DNA from 2 places in the Anaerolentibacter hominis genome. Region 2 is predicted to be linked to the other one. Evidence: a T-box and tRNA genes for the amino acid it is inferred to sense, from the RefSeq annotation. Region 2 holds a T-box; the other holds one or more tRNA genes.
The links. A T-box is a leader RNA that pairs with one kind of tRNA and senses whether it is charged. The one in region 2 lies ahead of tyrS (tyrosine--tRNA ligase), so its partner is inferred to be a tRNA-Tyr.
Positions count from the first base shown of each region.

Region 1: it has a tRNA-Tyr gene. The T-box ahead of tyrS (tyrosine--tRNA ligase) is inferred to sense a tRNA for this amino acid. The anticodon was not compared.

Region 1 covers NZ_JAWDIX010000001.1:199,190-203,616, reverse strand. The annotation lists gene ABCW47_RS00865 (GHKL domain-containing protein) at 1-64, shown strand, start outside; gene ABCW47_RS00860 (anti-sigma-I factor RsgI family protein) at 347-1,153, opposite strand; gene ABCW47_RS00855 (RNA polymerase sigma factor) at 1,146-1,628, opposite strand; gene ABCW47_RS00850 (hypothetical protein) at 1,756-1,989, opposite strand; tRNA gene ABCW47_RS00845 (tRNA-Leu) at 2,138-2,223, opposite strand; tRNA gene ABCW47_RS00840 (tRNA-Tyr) at 2,260-2,341, opposite strand; gene ABCW47_RS00835 (alpha-glycosidase) at 2,512-4,427, opposite strand, start outside.
Region 2 covers NZ_JAWDIX010000001.1:1,285,322-1,289,748, forward strand. The annotation lists gene ABCW47_RS05930 (InlB B-repeat-containing protein) at 1-45, shown strand, start outside; gene ABCW47_RS05935 (hypothetical protein) at 411-746, shown strand; gene dapA (4-hydroxy-tetrahydrodipicolinate synthase) at 840-1,736, shown strand; T-box leader at 1,863-2,130, shown strand; gene tyrS (tyrosine--tRNA ligase) at 2,624-3,829, shown strand; gene ABCW47_RS05950 (GH25 family lysozyme) at 4,162-4,427, shown strand, end outside.

The DNA of each region.
Region 1 (4,427 bases), 1.1 Mb from region 2:
TGATATCCAATATGATAAGAATCAATTCTATGCTGCGGTTATTCTCTGCCTCAGTGACGATTAATCCTCTCCGTTGGAAGCAGGCTGTAACCCAAAATAGAGGAACAAAGTGGGCAAGCCCACCTCAGCTCCCCTAATCCCTCAATCTTGAGGGGCTTGCACGCTTTGTGCGCCGAGCGTAGTCAGCTTCGCTGACGTTCTCCTCTTACGCGAGTGCGCATAGAATATTTTTTGTTACATAGGAAAGTTTGGAGAACTTTCCTATGTAACAAAAAAGCAGGCGGCCCCGCAAAATGATGCCAGGCCGCCTGCTTTAATAACTATTTTAATTTTCTATTTATAATTATCAATGATCACCATGATGTCCGCTTTCCTTACCGCGATCGGTTTCCTCCTCATGGTGATCTTTATCTTCTTCCTCATGGTGTTCACCATCATCCGCTTCTTCATGATGTTCACCGTCATCCTCATCTACAATATCCACATCCTCACCGGTGTACTCACTGATACGCTTTTTCAGCTCTCTCATGCTCAGATGATGGCAGTCTTCCGGCGTAATCGTATCGTCATATTTGGCAAGTTCCTGATATGCCTGATATTTACCAAAGGACAGTCCGCTGTGGTGGGCTTCCTCCACAACCTCCTCGCTGGCTCCATGGCACTCCGAACTGACCTTTCCATAGCCCTCACACTGCTTGATACCGTCCATCAGGCTTTCCTGTTTGTCAGATACCACAGTAAAGGAGAGCAGAGAATCATCATTCAAATAACCTTCAAAGGTTGTGTCTGACAGCAGCAGTTCCACAGCCTCCTGGTACGATTTATTCTTGATATCCAGATCCTCAAGTACCCTGTGGCCATCTTCATTATAAGCCTTTACCGTTACCACCCGGTCAAACCGGTTAAGTCCCAGTTCTACAGACGGATTCACATCGATGCTGATGTAGGATACCGGCGTCTGATAGAAAACATATCCCCCCAGCCCGCATACAGCCATAAACAACATTGCACAGCATATAACCGCATACCTGAGCGCACGGCGGGTTCTGCGCTGCTGGCCGGATATCTTGCTTCGCAGAAATTCAGTCGTATTTTGTTTCATTTCCTCCGTAGCATGAATAGACCCGAAGGCATCCTTTAGATTATTATTCAAGTCCATCACCTCCAAGCCGTTCCTTCAAAAGTGCCCTGCCCCGTGACATCAGGGAATAAATCGTATTTTCCTTCTTGCCCAGTATGTTTGCGATCTCTCCCGCGGTATACCCTTCATAGTAAAACAGGAAAATAACATCCTTATATTTGGATGGCAGGGAAAGTACGGTTTGCAGCAGCTCATGATGATCATCTGATACCGCCAGCGCCTCCTCCGACAGTACGTCAAGGGGCACGGCCGGGTGTCGAAGCAGACTTTTAAGCCAGTCCTTGCATGTGTTGACCGTCACGCGGATAAACCAGGCCTTTTCATGCTCGTCACTTTCAAAGGTACCCTGATAAAGGATATACTTCAAAAACACACTTTGAGCTATATCCTCTGTATCATTCCGGTTTTTCAGATGCAGAAAACAAATACGCCGGATCAAATCCGAGTACTTTTCTACCGCGTGGACTGCTTCGCTTTCCTCTCTCATGACAATACCCTTGCAGATGCAGGATTATTCCTGCAAAGCCGCCCGTATCGTACCATAGACAAGCGGGCAGCCTGCATTTTTTCCTCTTATTTGAATTTCTTTCGGCTTTCCTGTACCACGTGGGAAATTAATAACATCCGCCATGGGATTTATGATGTCCATTATGATGGTTGCTGTGTTTTACATGGTGTTTTTTCGTGCTGTGGCCGGAACACTTTTTCAGACAAGCCCCATTATCAATACATGCCTGATTCCCGTTCGGACATGTATAAGCCGCCGCAGAGGCCTCAGTGCCAATTGCAGAAACCGATGCAAACACCATCATAGCTGCCATACATAAAGTCATAATTCTCTTTTTCATTCTTAAATTCCTCCATAAATTTTATTTGGTTTTTTTGTCCTTCACTTATAATACGACACGGTGGAGGAATTCCTTGCAAAGAAATTTATAATTTTTTCTATTGCTATGGCATAAAAAAAACACCATCCCTTGGATCGTGCTTTTTTTATGCCGGCGACCGGAATCGAACCGGTACGAGAGATTAGTCCCGCAGGATTTTAAGTCCTGTGCGTCTGCCAGTTCCGCCACGCCGGCTGACAGAAAACCGCCGCAAAAGCAGCAATTTCCAAATGGATGGAGAAGGATTCGAACCTTCGAAAGCGTAGCTAACAGATTTACAGTCTGCCCCCTTTGGCCACTCGGGAACCCATCCATACTGTAAACTAGTATATTATTATACCATACATCAGGCAAATAGCAAGATTTTTTGTCTTGGGATAAGGGATGAAAACAGTGCTTTGTACACTTAATGGCGGTAATGCTATGAGCAGGCCGGAACCGTATATCCCACGGTTCCGGCCCGCTTTTTTATTCCGTTTCCTTTTATATTGCCCTTGTATTCTTTAATACAATGCCTCCGCAGGGCGGCAGCGTCACTTCTACTTTTCCCTGATAGGAGTCATACATCTCAGCCTCCAGGCTGTATCCGTCCCGGTCTGTGGCGATTAGGCTGACCAGCCGGTCTTTATCCAGAACACCGGCTATCCAGATCGGTATGGTGACGGTCAATTCGCTGTCCCCTTTATTTATGGCAACAATAAATTGGTCATTACTGTCAAAACGCCCGTATGAGATATAGTTTTCCTGCGCATCCAGGGCAATCAGAGAGCCCTCCTTCAGCGCGTTATAGCTCTTGTGGAGATGGATCAGCTCACGGTGATAATCAATCAGCTCCTGATCCTCTCCGCCCCAGGGATAGGTTCTCCTGTTATCCGGATCAGTCCAGCCGCACAACCCCGCCTCGTCTCCATAATAGACAGTGGGAGCACCGGTCCATGTCATCTGGATCATAACCGCCAGGCGCATCAGGGCTTTGTCAGTCCCTTCCTCCGCGGCCTCAGAGCCTGCGGATGCAACCCTTCCCACCTGACCGTTGGTACGGGTAAGGAAACGGGAATGATCATGGTTGGAAAGTTCATTCATCGCCGTCTGGTAGGACTGAGGCTGCGTACTGGAAAGATATCTGCGCATAGACCGGAAAAACAGTTCTCCGTCCCCTTCCAGATCTGCCCTGCGGCTGTCACTGTGCTTCTCCATCCCTGTTAAAAACCAGGACACCGGCTCCATGAACCCATCATAATTCATCACCGTATCCCACTGGTCCCCCTGCAGCCAGGCGGTTGCATCCCCATAATGTTCCGCCAGAATAATGGCATTGGGATTGGCTTCCTTTACATTTTTTCTGAAGTCTTTCCAGAACGTATGATTAAACTCCAGGGAAAAGCCCAGGTCTGCCGCCACATCCAGCCGCCAGCCATCGGCATTAAAAGGCGGCGATACCCATTTTCTGGCTATCTGCATGACATAATTGTATAGTTCTTCGGATTCTTCATAATTAAGTTTCGGCAGGGTATCATGGTTCCACCAGCCGATATAAGAGCCATTGTCCGGCCACTTTTTATCGTCCATAAAACGGAAATATTTCCGGTAGGGGCTGCTCTCCGATAAATAAGCACCGGTTTCATATCCATCCTGCCCCTTATAAATCTTTTCCCGGTCAAGCCACTTATTAAAGGAACCGCAGTGATTAAATACACCGTCCAGAATGACCCTCATTCCCCGGTTGTGGGCTTCCTCCACCAGAGTCGCAAACAGCTCATTGCCCGCCTCCAGATTTTCCCGGTCTGTTACCCGGCGGATATACTTTAGCGCATGGGTATTGTCAGTCTCTCCTTCTTTGAGCAGGCCCTCTCCATCCTTCACGATCACTCCGTAGTGAGGATCTACATAATCATAATCCTGAATGTCATATTTGTGGTTTGAGGGGGAGACAAAAATGGGGTTCAGGTAAATGACCTCCACGCCCAGCTGTTCCAGATAATCCATCTTTTTCATCACGCCGGCCAGATCCCCGCCGTAGAAATGTCCCACATCCATTGCCGCGGGATATTTACTCCATTCCGTAATCCGGCTGGTCTGCTGATTTATATAAATATATTCTCCGGTCTCCACATCATTGGAGGTATCCCCGTTGTAAAACCGGTCTACAAAAATCTGATAATAAACCGCACCTTTTGCCCAGCGCGGCACATGAAAGCCAGGTATAATCTCAAAGTCATACTCTTCATTCCGGACTGTGTCGGTTCCGAGCTGGTTATAGTAGTAAACAGCTCCACCCGCAACAACACGGAAATAATAGCTTATTTTCCGGTCCTGAAGCGGAATCGTACACTCAAAATATTCAAATAGCTCGTTCTCTTGTGCCACGCTCATGGAATATTCTTTGTCACCGCTCACCA
Region 2 (4,427 bases):
GGCGCGGTGACGCTGCACATGGTATATCGGAAAAAGATAAACTGAGAATAAGTATAACGAAAAAACGGCGTGGAGCCTTGGGGTATCCACGCCATTTTATTCTGGAAGCAGATAAGACTCCCACCTTAATAGGTGGTGAGTAAATAACAAATTCGTCTTATGGGAGCCCAGTCTCCTTCCAAGATAAAGCCTCCGGCGGATTGCAGAGCCGCACAGATGTATAATGTCATGCAAAGCATGACGTGCGGCTCGCAGCAAGTACGCCAAGGCGTACTTGAAATGGCGGAGAACGTACAGGGGGAAGCTTTATACAATTCTTATACCGGTCCGGTTTTCTTAATAGCATATTGATCGCATTTTTCTGCGGCATGTATATAATTAGACTTAATTCAAAAAGAGGAGGCTATAGTATGCAAATCAAAGAATATGGTGTAAAGACGAATCCGGGCGTACTGCTGATTGATAATAAGGATGAGTCATTGTACAGGGAACTGTCCCGGCAGTACCACATTTTATGCCCTTGTCTTAGTCAGGAGGAAAGAAAAGATTTGAGTAAACTGCATGCAATATCTTCCTATATCCGGCGTAACTTTCAGGGAAACGTATATGCTGTTGCCGTAACGGCCGGTAATATGGAGGTGGCCAGGGTTATACTGCTGGAGGATGGTATCCGTTCAAAGAAAATCATTATTGAGAGCAGGGAGGGAAAGCCAGGTAACCTGATCGCGAAAATTCTGAGAGAATAGCGGCGGTCTGAAAAACACATGGACATGTACTTTTGAATAGATTACATATAAGGAAAAGGCAGCGTCGCAGCCCATCGACGCTAGGGTAGAACAATGAAAAAAACGATATTTAAGGGTTCCGGCGTCGCGATTGTCACGCCTATGAAACCGGATTACACCATAGATTATGATAGTCTGGAAAAGATGATTGAGTATCAGATTTCTCACCATACAGATGCGATTATTGCGGCCGGCACAACCGGAGAGGGTTCCACACTTACGGAAGAAGAGCATATGGAATTGATTCGTTTTGTGGCGGATCAGACCAGAGGAAGGGTTCCGGTTATTGCAGGCGCAGGCAGCAACTGTACCAGACATGCACAGGTGCTGTCACGAAATGCCCAGAAAGCCGGAGCGGACGCACTTTTGCTGGTAACACCCTACTACAATAAAACGTCGCAGAGAGGCTTGTACCTTCACTTTGAGGCCTGTGCCAGGGCAGTGGATCTGCCTATCATTTTATATAATATCCCTTCCAGAACAGGTCTTAACATTCTGCCGGAGACATACGAAAAACTGAGTCATATTGAACAGATTCAGGCAGTAAAGGAGGCCGGAGGCAATTTTGCACAGATAGCTGAGACTGCGGCACTTTGCGGGGACAGACTGGATCTTTACTCCGGAAATGACGATCAGGTAACCGCACTGCTCTCACTGGGCGGCAAAGGGGTGATCTCTGTTCTTGCAAACATACTGCCGGAGGAAGTACACCGACTCTGTGCAAGCTTTTTTCAGGGGGAACAGAAAGAAAGCCTGCGGCTGCAGACATATTATATGGCATTAATTAAAGCTCTTTTTTCCGATGTAAACCCCATACCGGTTAAAGAAGCGCTGCATCTGCTTGGGATCACTGAAAACACGGTGAGACTGCCTCTTTGCAGCATGGAGAAAGCCGGAGCGGAAAAATTAAGAAATGTACTGGAACAATATGGACTGAAAACACTTTCATAAAAGGGGTTGACAAAGGCGGCGCAGGAAGGCTATAATTTGATCAATTTAATTTTGCATAACGAAGAAGGCATCCGGCCTTCGGAGTATAAGTGTATGATTCCGGACTGATTCATTTCGTTTGGAATGAGAAAAGCAACGAAGAGAAGAAGTAGCAATATGTGGAGCCAACAGAAAGCAGCCGGCAGATGAGAGGCGCAGGAGAAGCAGATTGTGAATACATCTTGGAGCTTCGCACCGAACAGGTAATGTAAGTAGGCTGCGACGGAAGAGGGGAAGCCCTCGCACCCGTTATCGTGCTGGAGTATCGCTGTAACAGGCCGTACTTGAGGAGTCGGACAATGTGAGTTGTCCGTGAAAAAAGGTGGTAACACGGGATATGGCTCCCGTCCTTTTCAGGACGGGGGCTCTTTTTTTTGCGTTAAAGCCGGTCAAGTGGCTGACTGAATGTGCAGGCTTGCCTGTACAGACAGTCAGACATTTGACCGGCAAGCGGAAATGAGTAAGAAGGGCGATAGCCCGAATTACGAATTTACGTAGCGGTTGCGGGAGTGCGAAGCACGTAGCAACCGACTTTAACGCAAGAAAGCTGATAAAACCATCAAGCGGCTGGGAGTTTGCACAGGCTTGCCTGGGCAGACGACCAGACATTTGATGGGCTTTAACGGAAATGAGTAAGAAGGGCGATAGCCCGAATTACGAATTTACGTAGCGGTTGCGGGAGTGCGAAGCACGTAGCAACCGACTTTAACGCAAGAAAGCTGATAAGACCGGCTTTAACGCTAAAGCTGATAAAACCGTCCCGTTGGCTCCTGGAACGAAAGTTGTCTCTCCACTCTATAGATCTTGCAGGATTAAAGAAAAAAGACCAAGAAAGGAAGTATAATTGCATGATTAGCGTACAAGAACAAATGAAGATCATTACAAAAGGAGTGGACACTTTGGTAAATCGGGAGGAGCTTGAGAAAAAGCTGACCCGCAGTCTGGAAACCGGGCGGCCTCTCACCATCAAGCTGGGGCTGGACCCAAGCGCGCCGGATATTCACCTGGGCCACGCGGTTGTCCTGAGGAAAATCCGCCAGATGCAGGACCTTGGACACAGAGCGGTTATTATTATCGGGGATTTTACAGGACGAATCGGAGATCCGACCGGCAAATCCAAAGGGCGTGCGGCTCTGACAAAAGAGCAGGTTATGGAAAATGCCCATACCTATCAGACACAGATTTTTAAGGTACTGGACCGGGAGAAAACAGAAGTCCGCTTCAACAGTGAATGGCTTTCTGAACTGAATTTTGAGGAAGTGATCCGGCTGGCTATGACAACGACGGTAGCCCGGATTCTGGAAAGAGACGATTTTATGAAGCGGTATAAGCAGAACAGCCCCATCGGTCTGCATGAATTTTTCTATCCCCTCATGCAGGCTTATGATTCCATTGCGATAGATGCGGATGTGGAGCTGGGCGGTACGGATCAGACCTTTAATATCCTCATGGGACGCACGCTGCAGAAAAACCTTGGGAAGGAACAGCAGATAGCCATGTTTATGCCGATTCTGGAGGGCCTGGACGGCGTGGAGAAGATGAGCAAAAGCCTGGGCAACTATATCGGGGTTCAGGAGGAGGCACCGGTAATGTTTAAAAAAGTTATGGAGGTACCGGATGAGCTGATCCTGAAATACTTTGAACTGGCTACCGATGAGCATCCGGACCGGATTGCTGAAATAAGAAAAGAACTGGAAGAGGGGAAGAATCCGAGGGATGTAAAATACGCACTCGCTGAGATTATTACTTCTTTGTACCATACGGAGGAAGAGACTAGGAAGGCGAAAGAATTTTATGATACCGCGTTCTCACGGAAGGAAATCCCGGATGATATACCGGATTTGGTGATCGCGGATGACAATGACCGTCTTATTGATATTATTCCCCTTCTTGTCAAAAATGGATTGGTGCCTTCCGGGAGCGAATTCAGGAGACTGTTAAAACAGGGCGGCGTCCGCATCAACGGAGAGCAGCAGGGGGACCTGGACTGGGTGCTTGCTCAGGGAGATGTGCTGCGGATCGGCAAGAAGAAATTTGTACGCATTATAAAATAATATCACCAGATATAACCTTATTTATCATGGAAGTAGATAAGACTCCCCCTCTATAGGTGGTGAGTAAATAACAAATTCGTCTTGGTGGGAGCCCAGTCTCCTTTCAAGATAAAGCCTCCGGCGGATTGCAGAGCCGCACAGATGTATTATGTCATGCAAAGCATGACGTGCGGCTCGCAGCAAGTACGCCGAGGCGTACTTGAATTTTCTGCTCCAACTCGTCCTAACCTTTTTTCAATATTCACATATATTGTTAATACCATCTGTTGTCAGGAGGATCATAAATACTAGCATAGCTCCTTTCCATGGATGGTAAAAAGGAGGGCAGGAAAATGGATCGAGGAATCGATGTAAGCAGCTGGCAGGGAAAAATTAATTTTGCCAGGGTGGCAAGAGCCGGTATTAAGGTGGTTTATATCCGCTCCAGCCTGGGAAGTGACTATACGGACCCCCAGTTCAGGAGAAATTATAAAGAGGCGAAAAAGCATGGCCTTAAGGTGGGATTTTATCATTTTGTGACCGCACGGAGTAAGGAGCAGGCCAGAGCACAGGCGAGATTTTTTGTTTCCGTTCTGCGGGAAACTGATCCGGATTGTGC